2 regions of the Lysinibacillus sp. FSL K6-0232 genome follow, and region 2 is predicted to be linked to the other one. Evidence: riboswitches for the same ligand, from Rfam matches in the RefSeq annotation. Region 2 holds a riboswitch; the other holds the start of a gene.

Region 1 (5,861 bases), 810 kb from region 2:
AGCTTCAGAACTGCCTGCCGTCGATATATAGCCACCATTCGCTGTTTGGATAGCTGCCAATTTAGCTATTGCTCGATTCGTGACAGCTGCCACATCCGATCTGTTTTGATAGGGTGCTAATGCCTGAAGCACCATGCCTATCATATCTGGATCAGCTACACTTCCACTCCATGCAAATCCCCCGCTATTTTGAATTTCCTTAGATAAAATATGCTGAATTAATTTATCCCGCGTTGTTGTTGCAGTTGCAGGTAGTTCAAACCCCCATGTATCCAGTGCAATTAATGAATAAATGGTTGCGTTTATTCCTTGCCCTGTAATAAAGCTTAGATCTGCTAATCTATCGACTAAATTATAGCCAGCAACATCTGTCGGGTCTTTTCCAATTGCTGTAAGAGCTATAATAACGCGAGCCCAGTCTGTTGCTTGCTTATCTATTTCACCATTCGTGGCTTTTACATGGTTTACAATATTACGATAATATTGATCATAGTAAGTTGCATACTTCGCAGAATGATCACCGCGAGCCAATGTTATTATTGTCCATTCGTACCCATAACTAGGATTGTTTAAATTTTTTGTTAAATATTCTGCAACAGCGTTATATGTATCAACTGTTGGCGGCTGTAATTGTATAAGACGCTTTTGTAAAGCCTCTAGCTTAGCATAGTTTGTTACTAGGTCTTTATGAATCGCTAGTAATTGGTCATAGGCTTGTTGAGCTTCAAATATTTTTAGATAATCAGCCCAAATAAGTTCTTCTACAGAAGGAAGTGCATCAATTTTGGCAATAACTTGATTAATATCGCCCTCTGCATTAATTATTTTCTCCTTTTCAAGGAGGTCATTATAGTTTGATACTTTTGTATGCAGATTATTAGGATCTTTTATCTTCTTCAAGCCATCATATGCATCTTTTGCTGCTTTTAATTGATCTTTTACTAAGGGGCTATTAATATCAATAGCATCAATTAATAATTCAACATATTTAACTTCTTTATCAAAAAGTTCCTGTTTATTTGTTACATAATTAGTAAATGGCAATGTTATATTCAGCGATGGGGGCAGATTCGGGTCAGCATAGCGACTAATTATGTTACTATATTTTTTTCTTGCATACTCTAGTTGCTCTTTTATTACTGGATTGATTGTTAAATCTTCTATTTTAGGTAGTACATCGATAGCAAGAATGGCATATTTAACTTCTTTATATGCCAAAGTATGATCAAATGTTTCTATTCTTAGATCTGTTGGTTTCCAACGATCAGATTGACCAAGATCGAAAAGAGATAGGTACACCTTACGAATTTCATCTAGCTTAGCACTAAGTTCTTCATCTAAAGCTGTTATCTGATTAACAGGAGGAGTGTAGTTGGCTGGCTCTTCCATATATTTGATAAAATATTCAGTAGCTTTCTCTAGTAACACACTAGTTTTATAAGGTGTTTTGTTTAATATATTTCGATTTGATTGGCTTAGCGCTTTTTCTTTCTGTTTAATCGTAAGCAATTGCTGATAGATCGTTTCAGTTGGCTCTAATTCATCAGGCAGTGCGATAATTAAATCGATTATTTCCTTTACTGCCTCTGGAACAACGTGGGCTTTAATTGTTTTAGATATCGCACCTATCGTAACAGTAATTTCTGTATCTCCAATAGCAATGCCTGTTACGAGCCCGTCACCATCAACTGTCGCAATGTTGGGCTTGCTTGAAGACCATACAACTGTAGCACTATCATCTGTTGTTGTGTTAGTTACAGTAAATGGATATGTTTCTCCTTCTAATAATAATAAAGGCTCCTCTGTATTTAGCTGAATCTCACTAACTGAGAAGGGCGCAAATTCCATTGCATCATTTAGTGGTATAGGATGCTCTAGTTCGGCTTCATTCTCAGATTCTATAGGATTATCTAGTTCTGCCGAATTGTCTAGTTCTGTTTCATTATTAGATTCTATCGTATTATCTTGCTCTGGTGAATCATCAAGTTCAATATCGCTAATATCAGTAGTATCTTCTATAATTGGATCGAATATTTCTCCTTCAAAATGCTGTGCTTTTACAGCGATGGATGGAGAAAATAGCGACAATATTAAAATAAAGATAACTGCTATATGTAGCTGCTTTTTCCATATAGCCATGTAAAGTTCACTCCCTCTATCAAATAGTTAAATACTGACAAGATGGAAGAATTCACCTTATCAGTATTAATTTACCTAGCTATTGGACGTCCACTTCAAGTGGCTCGCTTGCTGAATTACCAAATAATGCGTTAGCAGAGGCTGTAATCGTAATAGTGCCTTCTTCCGCTTGACCTGCAAATGTAATAACAGCTTGTTGGCTTGTATTCACAGTAACAGACTGAGCTGTTAATGCTGTTGTACCCGTGTCAATTGTCCAATTTGCTAAATTCGAAGCAGTCCCCGTATTCAATAAATCACCAGTTAAATTTACCGTAACAGATGGATTTATATCATCTACAGCAACTGTGCTCGGCGTGTTTAGCTGAGCCCATGTAGTGTAATACACATGAACTTCATCATTCGGAGCTAATACGTAAGCACCTAAGCCAACTGTTGGGCTAATATCATTTACTGTATATACCCAGCCATCCCAGCCATTTAAGCTCCCTGCAGCCAGTCCATCAATTGATTCAAGGTATGGCCCATACACAGGATGAACAGTTACTACATAGGGTTTGTTATTGTCTTGTAGTACTTGTTCTAAAAGCTCTAGCGCCGTTGTCCCTGCTTCAACATCCTCAATTGTTTCTGGCACAATAGTTGTACCGTATAAACCATCAATAGATAATGTAACATCAAATGTTGTTGCTTGTTGTTCTTGGTTTACAGGCTGTAATACTGCGGCACTTGCTGTTGGTGATACAAGCGAAACTGCTAAAAGCAGGGCAAACGCTAATTGCCACCATTTCTTGAAAATCTTCATTTGCAAAACCTCCTATTTTATTATTTCGTGAATGTTCTTGCTATTAACTCGAAAAAGAAAAAGATGCTTCTCCCAAAAAGGGGGGAAGCATCTAATGGAAAACAGAAAAAAGGCGTAAAATACAGTTTGCCTGTCCGTCTATTTGCCGTAAGTTCTCCTAGCTTCCGAAGAGAGTTAATACGATGAAATAAAGGCAGGTCTCCTGGCTTGTGTATCCTAAAATCAGCACCTTCCCATCTACTGGAGGCATTTTTCCTCGTTCGACAGTGGTATTACGCTGTAGTCATCTACACTTACAGTTGCGGAAACAGCTTCGGTTTTGCACCGAATTCCCTATTAAGCTCTATAAAAGAGCACCTTTATTCTGCAATTGCTATTCACTTATTAGAAAGTATAGCACAAATTCCTTATTTTCAAAATATTATAATAAAAAAGAAAAAATGTTGGAAAAGTTTACTTATATTTCACCCTTTTGTAGCGATTCTATTCATTAGTGACAGTATAATAATCTTTTTGATTAGTAGAAACGTACATAGTTGTTTTTTTAATACACCTATAAAAAATGGCTTACACTAAGTAATTAACCGAAAAAAGCCAGTGGCGCAGTTAACAGCGCGGCACTGACTTAATATTCCCTTTACTATATAGTTATTTTTTTGTATCATTAACAAATGCTTTGGCGATTGCCTTTCCTAAAACAGCAATTGTACGATTGACCTCTTCCTCTGTGTTACCAATGCCACCGATTTCTACAATCATCATTTGCTTCGCTAAATCTTGATTGTAGCGGCCATCAACGCCATCACCACTTTTGGAAATAACGCCTTTTGATATTTTTGGCACAATGGCATTTAATGTGGATGATAGGCTTTCAGCATAGGCAGTATTCCAGCGGAAATTTGCATGCTCTGCACCAACAACGATTGCAATTTTCGCGTAGTTTTCACCATTATACCCAACTGTTGTAAGATCATGTTTTAATGAATCACGATGTAAATCTAGTATTAAATCATAGCTATTTGTTTCTAAATGCTTACTTAAATGTGGTCGCATCACATTATAGGATTCATGATAGCCCTTGCCTGCTTGCTTTAACTCTTTCATCACATCTACATTTAATACGTCCGTTTTCAAGCCATTGACATTAAAATGATTCACAATCTTATCCTGCATGCTTAAAATATTAATTGTTTCATGAGAGGTCGCTATCTTACCACTTGCAGCTTTCACGATTGGCTCATATGCTTCATGTGAATGCGTAAACAACACTAACACTTTAAAGGGATCAGCATCTGCTTCAGGCTCTTTTGTTTGTTCAAGCGCATTTTGTTCAGCTAAATTGGTAGCGGCAAACACGACTTGTTTATCTTCTGGTTGTTTCGTCGGAGTCGATGCTTGCTTGTTGAACGGAAGTTGCCCAGCAATGACAGGTAATACGAAAAAGAACAATAATATACCAAATGACCATTGTAGTTTTTTTAGCAAAGTCACACCCTCCTCCCCTTATCGTATGGAGGGGGTGTGGCGTTTAGAACGAAAAAATTTTTCTTGTTTTTCGCATAAATTATAGTAGCTTTAGACGATTGTTGTTATAAATCGCTTGCCCAATTCATTAGCATAGAAGCGACTAATTTTGCATAGCGATCAACCCAATAATCTGCTTCTTTTGGCGTTACCATTAGCTGCATACGTGTGCCTGCAAAGGTTTCTTCAAACAGTTGCTGACGTTCTTCTCTTGACCATGTTGCCCATTCTCCAAAAATAGGCTGTACTAAGGACATGTCCACCTCCTGCTGAATATCTGGCTGCCAAGAGGATAAGGATAGCTTTGAAGAGGGTTTATTGCGCTCAGCTACACGAGCAGCTATTGAGCGCAGCATTGTTTCTACAGCATCCGCAATTAAAACAGGTGCATCTACCACTGTTGGGATACCAATGGCTGTCACAGGAATACCAAGCATCTCATAGGAAATTTCTTGTCGTTGATTACCTACCCCTGAGCCTGGATGGATGCCTGTATCGGTTAATTGAATTGTTTTACATAATCGATCACTTGCTCTTGTAGCAAGTGCATCCACTACAATAATTAGCTTTGGTTGTAAACGTTCGGCAATAGCCGCGACAAACTCCCCTGTTTCATAGCCTGTTTGCCCTGTTACTCCCGGCGCATACATAACAAATTTATCGTCAATGACATCTAAGCTATGCAGATGGTCAATCAAATAGGGACCTATTGCATCGGGTGTGATGGTACGATTTCCTAAACCAACGATTAAAATTTTATCGTCTTCTTGCCAAGCAAGTGCATCATGCATTTTTTTGAAATTCACAAGCAATTCCTGCTCAAGTTGTGCAAAGCCATCTTGATCTTCTAATGTCAGTGTCGGGACAGAAAGTGTAATATATTGACCTTCTTTTTTGCCAATTTGCTGTTCACCTTCCGCATCCACCAGCACATCTGTAACTTTAACACGACCAGCATTCCGATCTTCTATTTGAATGCCACTCGATTGTTTAAGCTTATCTTTTTGCTCTTTCGTCTGATGGACAACGACCTCTTCTGATTCATCAATTAAATCTGTTCGTTGCCAGTTTACATTTTTCATACAGCTCACCTCAAGCTGTAGTTTGTTCAAACTGTCAAGTAAATATTCTTTGCATTTATCTATTGCAATTTGGTCAGGCGTTTGTTAAAATGATTTTTGTTGTATTGACACAAGAAATCAATGAGAAGTTATCATCTCGTACCTAATTTAGGAGGTGAAATAGATGCCAAACATTAAATCTGCCATTAAACGCGTAAAAGTGAACGAAAAAGCTAACATTGCTAATTCTCAAGCTAAGTCTGCAATGCGTACTACAGTGAAAAAAGCTGAAAATGCTATTGCTACTGACGCTGAAAACAAACAAGAACTTT
Region 2 (5,861 bases):
CGACAGATGTGGAGCGTACATAATAGGTTGTTTTCACACCACTTGCCCAAGCGTTCATATGCAGTGCCAGTAAATCCTTCGCCTTAATAGTATTTTGAACATATAAATTCAATGAAATGCCTTGGTCGATATGGCGGGCACGGGCTGCATTTTGCTTAATTGTCCAATTTTGATCGATGAAATAAGCAGATTTATAGTACCAAGTTGTTACTGGCGATAAATCAGGCACAGTCACAGGGATTTTATAGTCCTTCTTCTCCTCTGAGTAGCTCTTTTGGAAAATCGGGTCAATTGTTGCTGTACTGCCTGCTAAAATGGATGTCGAGGAATTCGGAGCAATCGCCATCACATAGCCATTGCGCATTCCTTCTTTCGCCACTGCCTTGCGTAAAGCATTCCATTTGTCGCTATTATAGTCACGCTTGTCAAAGTAGGCTCCTGTTTGCCAATCAGAGCCCTCGAATAATGGATACGCTCCTTTTTCACTTGCTAACGCATTGGAGGCACGAATTGTTAAATAGGCAATGTCCTCATACAGCTTATCCGCGTATTCGACTGCTTCCTCGGACTCCCATTGAATTTCCTTCAGCGCTAATAAATGATGCCAGCCAAATGTGCCAAGTCCAATGCCGCGGTAGCGTAAATTGGTGCGCTCTGCCTGCTTTACAGGAATCGTATTTAACGCAATAACATTATCAAGCATACGTACCTGAATCGGAATTAAACGCTCTAAGACGTTAGCAGGTACAGCTCTTCCTAGATTAATAGAAGACAAGTTACAAACAACAAAATCGCCAGGCTTACGACGCGTGACAATCACATCGTCCTCAAGTGTAATCGATTCAAATTCAGTTGGTGACATATTTTGAAAAATTTCAGTCCTTTTCTTCAATTAGGTTCGCTAAGCCTAATCCGTTCTTTTATGAACTGCTGCATATCACTATGCAGAGGAGACTATATCATCATCCTCAGCTCTACCTGTAGGATGCTCCGCTTTTCCCTTTATGAATTATCCCTTAATAGGGCCTCGCTTGAGGGGTACTCTACTCGCTTCTTCACCCATGTTTTTCAATGAGCTATACTTTCGATAGTCGTTAGGCATTTACTTTTGATTAAGTAAAATATGGTCAGGGAAATTTTGAGAATTCATTCTATATCTCATGGCATGTGTTGAAATACCATAAAACTTAGCTGCTTCTGTTATTGAATCAAATACCTGATTACCAACTTTACACGGATAGCCATTAATTTTAACTTCCCTTTTTGGCATTACTCGTGTATATGATGGAAAATTATCCGAATTTAATCTGTAATTAATTGTACTAATACCTATTCCTAATTGGTGTGAAGCCAGTGTGACTGATTCATATTCAACACTATCAATTATGACACACTTTGAGTTGGCCTTTTTCACTGATTCAATCATTTTTTTTGTTTTAGGCTTGCCAAATTGATGATTGCCTTTGCCAGTCATTTGCTCAGTTCTTTGCTTTCTTATAGCTTCCTTATTTGGGTTAAAAGTAAAGATATCTCCACCAATTGAAGTAAGTTTAATATTATAATATTCAGTAGAATTAACAACATCAAAGTAATTCAAGTAAAACTCTTCTAATTGATTTAATTCTTCTTCAGAATAAGCATTACAAATAATTTCTCTCTCAAAATTTTCTTTACCGTATTTTTTTATGGCTCTTTTCAAATATACTCCTGATCCTAAGTAATTTTCCCAGTTATTTACTCGATCATAAATACATTTCCCAATATATTTTTTACCATTTAATTTATTTGTTGTTACATATATGAACCCATATTCTTTAGAAATATCAATCACTCCTAAAACAGAATATTTGTTCTATTATATAAAACTCCAAATATTTAATCAAAAGATTTAGCACGGTGGGTTATCACTGAGTGACTTTCCCCGTTTAACGGAGTTTTCGACAACCATTTCTGATTGAAGGTGCTACAATTAACACAAATTCGAACTGTAAATCATGCCTTCATGCTGATTCGGATTCATGCGGTTCACTTCATCACGGTAGAACATAAACGGCACACCTGTTTCGAGCTGTGAGCGCATAATTCGCTTCATAATATCAATGGCTGGTACGACTTCACGGCTTAATAATGGATTTGCCACACATGCAGCATAGTTCGTGCGGAAGGAGCCATTTCCCTTTGCTTCATCGTAGGAATCCTCTAAGGAGAAGCCCATCACCTCACGTACTTCATGCGGGTCAAATAAATGCCAATCCTCACGTGCCTCCACTGCTTCCATAAAAATATCTGGTATGCATAGCCCTGTAAAAATATCATGGGCACGTAAACGCTCATCCCCATTGTTTAGGCGTAAATCTAAAAATGTAAAAACATCCTTATGCCAAACATCTAAATAAACAGCGATAGCTCCTTGGCGTTGTCCAAGCTGGTCAACTGAAACGGCTGTATTATTGAGCTGCTTAATCCACGGTAGCACACCACTGGATGCGCCCTTAAAGCCTTTAATGGCTGAGCCACGGCTACGAATTTTTCCCATATAAACACCGATACCACCGCCATATTTTGATAATGTCGCCACATCGGTATTAGTATCATAAATGCTTTGCAGGCTATCATCGACTGTGTCAATAAAGCAGCTAGAAAGCTGACCATGTGTTTTCCCAGCATTCGATAATGTTGGTGTTGCGACTGTCATATATAAATTACTCATCGCCCAATAAGCCTCTTGCACCTTTGCTAAACGGTCCTCTGTTTCATCCTGCATTAATGTCATGGCAATGACCATCCAGCGCTCCTGAGGAAGCTCCACAGGCGTTTTCGTATAATCACGCACAACATAGCGATCCATTAATGTTTTTAAGCCGATATATGTAAATAGCTCGTCACGACTAGCGTCTAAATAGCTTGTTAATTGCTGTAGCTCCTGTGCACTATATTTAGCTGTTAAGCTGTTATGATACAAGCCAGCCTCTGTATATCGTGCAAGCTGTGCTGGGAATGCTTGATACACATCCGTTGGTGCAACACCACGCTGTGCTGCAAATTGATTGTATAATTTTTCTAAGTAAAGATGTGCAGCCACAAATGTCCAGTAGGGCTCCTCCTCATCTATCAAGCTAAGCGCCTGTAAAATCATTGCATCCGCCCATGCGTCAAATGTAGCATTATCATTTTTGCGTAGCCAGCGATCCGATAATCTCACAAAGCTTTCCAGTTCATCCTCCGTGTAACGTTGTTGTAGCTTAGCTATTTGCTGTTCAATTTGCGTTGTCATCTATTCTCTCCCTTTCCTCCAGCAACATAAAAAAGCGATTACGCAACATTAATCGGCTGCATAATCGCTGTACAATCGGAAATGGAAATGAAGGACAAGCACACAAAAGCCGTGTGCAAATCTCTCGCCTCCACTTCTCAATCCCCGAAGAATGTGTTGCTGTCTTGAACAATGCGGCAGGTCTCCTGGCTTATGCTTCCTCCAAATAATCGCCTTCCCATTAAAAAAACAGTGGCTCCTTGATTATTTGTCAGCACGTACAGTTGCGGGGACAGCTTCGGCTTACAAGCATACTTGCTCCGAATTCCCTTTTAAACCATCTTGGTACCGTTTGTCCAACATACTATATATAGTGTTTTGATTCCTAAACAAATCTAACATATTGTGTTTAGGGTTGCAATAGGTGTTTTGCCCCTTGTTATGCTTTGGCTCAACTCAAGCCCGATGGCAATGCAGTTTTGCAAAATTTCTAGGGAAAAATTTTTGTGCCTGCTGCTCTTTTGCTGGGTCTATACCAAGTAAAAGAACGGTGCATGGGCCTGCTGATTTAGTTGCATCCAACGGACTGTCCACAACCATCTGTCCAAAAAGACGGCTATATTCCCCCTGTAGCCCCTTTGACCCAACAGGCCATACTTGCTGCACAATTTCTGACTGCCATGCTTGAAAAATCGGCTGAAGCTGTGCAACATCCTCAGGCTGTGCTAGTACCTCTGCCCCCACAAGCGGTAAGCCATATGTATACCAGCTCAGCCGTTCACGCTGAAAGGCTGCACGCTGCTGTGGCTCCCCAAGCATTGTAATAGCTAAGCCTGATTGACTAGTTGGCATATTGGATTCTGTGCTCCCAGCAATGGTAGGGCAGGCAAGCCCTGCTTCCTCAAAAACTTGCTGTATCCCTGCTAGATAACGTGACCATGCGGCATCTCCCGAAAAATTCGCCAGCAAAATATGCGTAGGCAAAGCCTGTGCGGCAAGCTGCTCTAAAAAGGTAACACGCGCTGTCATATAGGCTGTCAATGTATCTGATGCTGCTACAATATCCTGTGGCTTTTGCCCGATGGCTGCCGCATTATCCATTGTCGCAATAAGGCTTCCTACCTGTATGGCATTTCTCATAATAGGCTACCTTCCTTGCGCACTAAAACCTTTGTTAATACAGGCATAACGATAGCAGCTATCACTAAATTAATCGCTGTTGCCGCACAAATGCTGGCAAGCGCTCCCCAGAAAAATGCTGGGCTAATGATAAAGTAAAACGGCAATGGTGCAGCTACACCGTTTAGCAGAAAGGCAACAGGCCATTTCCAAACATGCATCCCCCTTCTATGCATCACCCCAAAAAGCCACACAACACCAAACATTTCAGCAGCAATAATAAGATGCAACGGACCTAGTGGAAAGCCTGCTGTTAATGCTGTTATAAAATGCCCAATTAGTCCTGCCGCTCCCGCTAGCACAGGCGATAAAAAAACAACACTTAAAAAGGCAGGCGCTGAGTCAAGCGCAACCGTTGGCATGATAAATAATGGAATTTTAATCATTGCCCCCACCGCACAAATTGCTGCAACCATTGCTGCCAGTACCCATTTCACCAGCTTTTGTCGCTCCATGTCATTCCCTCTTTTCCTTAATAGACTCACCAATGCCATACCAAATGCGAACAACCTGCTCCGCTTCCGCAAATAAAGCCTGATAGAAGCGACCACAGGTATCCCGTAATAGCCGTGCCTGCTTGTCCATTGGCACAACGCCACGCCCCATATCTGTCACAATCACCGCCAATGTACATTGCTGCGCTAGCTGCCGTAGCTCTGTCAGCATCGTTTGAATAAGTGGCGAATCATCCTCTAACGACTGTGTTACCAGCCATTTTTCTAAATTTTTCAGCACCAGCACGTCACACGCTGGCGCTTCCTTTGGTATTGCACCATCCACCAGTACAACGTGCTGCTGTTGATAGTAACGCATTACATAGTCGGTTTTGCCATTATAGGCTCCACCAATAAAGATATGCATCTTGCTCCCTCCTCCCAAGCCTTACGCGTAAATGTTAAAATAAATTGCTGGTCATGCGACACCTGATACGACCAAAAGGGCTGTTCCGTTGGAGCAAATGCTACAAGCAAGGCACGAATCACTCCACCATGAACGACAAGATAATAGTGATCCTCATCCTTTGGCAAAGCATAAAAGCCATCTAGTACACGCGCGGTAAATGCCTTAAAGCGCTCGCCCTGCGGCGGTGGCGTCTGGTCAGGGTCATCGAGCCATGCACGATACTGGGGCTGTGCCTGTAAATCCGTATAGGTCTTGCCTTCAAATGCCCCAAAATGCATTTCTCGCAATCTTGCATCTGCACAATAGCTGGCATTTGGAAAATAATACGACGCTGTTGTTTGACAGCGCTGTAAATCACTGCCATACACTTGTTGAACGGTATCATCAATTACAGTGAGTGCCATTGGATTAGCCAATGGTGCATCCGTCCAGCCAAGATAGCGTTTTTCTATATTGGCAGTTGTTGGTGCATGCCGAATTAAGCGCACAGTAACAATGTCACCCATAGCACAACCTCCATTCCTTC

Evidence for each region. A riboswitch is a leader RNA that binds a small molecule or an ion and turns the genes downstream of it on or off. The one in region 2 is predicted to bind cobalamin.
Region 1: it holds a riboswitch for cobalamin, as region 2 does, so the genes downstream of both, MHB42_RS12710 (DUF4430 domain-containing protein) here and MHB42_RS08785 (ribonucleotide reductase N-terminal alpha domain-containing protein) in region 2, are expected to answer to the same signal.

Annotation. Positions count from the first base shown of each region.
Region 1 is NZ_JBBOYW010000001.1:2,605,219-2,611,079, forward strand. Features, by position in the region: gene MHB42_RS12705 (S-layer homology domain-containing protein) at 1-2,139, opposite strand, end outside; gene MHB42_RS12710 (DUF4430 domain-containing protein) at 2,219-2,944, opposite strand; cobalamin riboswitch at 3,120-3,320, opposite strand; gene spoIIP (stage II sporulation protein P) at 3,593-4,435, opposite strand; gene gpr (GPR endopeptidase) at 4,534-5,550, opposite strand; gene rpsT (30S ribosomal protein S20) at 5,714-5,861, shown strand, end outside.
Region 2 is NZ_JBBOYW010000001.1:1,800,143-1,806,003, reverse strand. Features, by position in the region: partial or broken gene MHB42_RS08795 (ribonucleoside-diphosphate reductase subunit alpha) at 1-880, opposite strand, end outside; gene MHB42_RS08790 (hypothetical protein) at 1,103-1,831, opposite strand; partial or broken gene MHB42_RS08785 (ribonucleotide reductase N-terminal alpha domain-containing protein) at 1,973-3,274, opposite strand; cobalamin riboswitch at 3,432-3,621, opposite strand; gene MHB42_RS08780 (hypothetical protein) at 3,710-4,393, opposite strand; gene MHB42_RS08775 (ECF transporter S component) at 4,390-4,887, opposite strand; gene MHB42_RS08770 (bifunctional adenosylcobinamide kinase/adenosylcobinamide-phosphate guanylyltransferase) at 4,889-5,293, opposite strand; gene MHB42_RS08765 (histidine phosphatase family protein) at 5,245-5,841, opposite strand; gene cobS (adenosylcobinamide-GDP ribazoletransferase) at 5,814-5,861, opposite strand, start outside.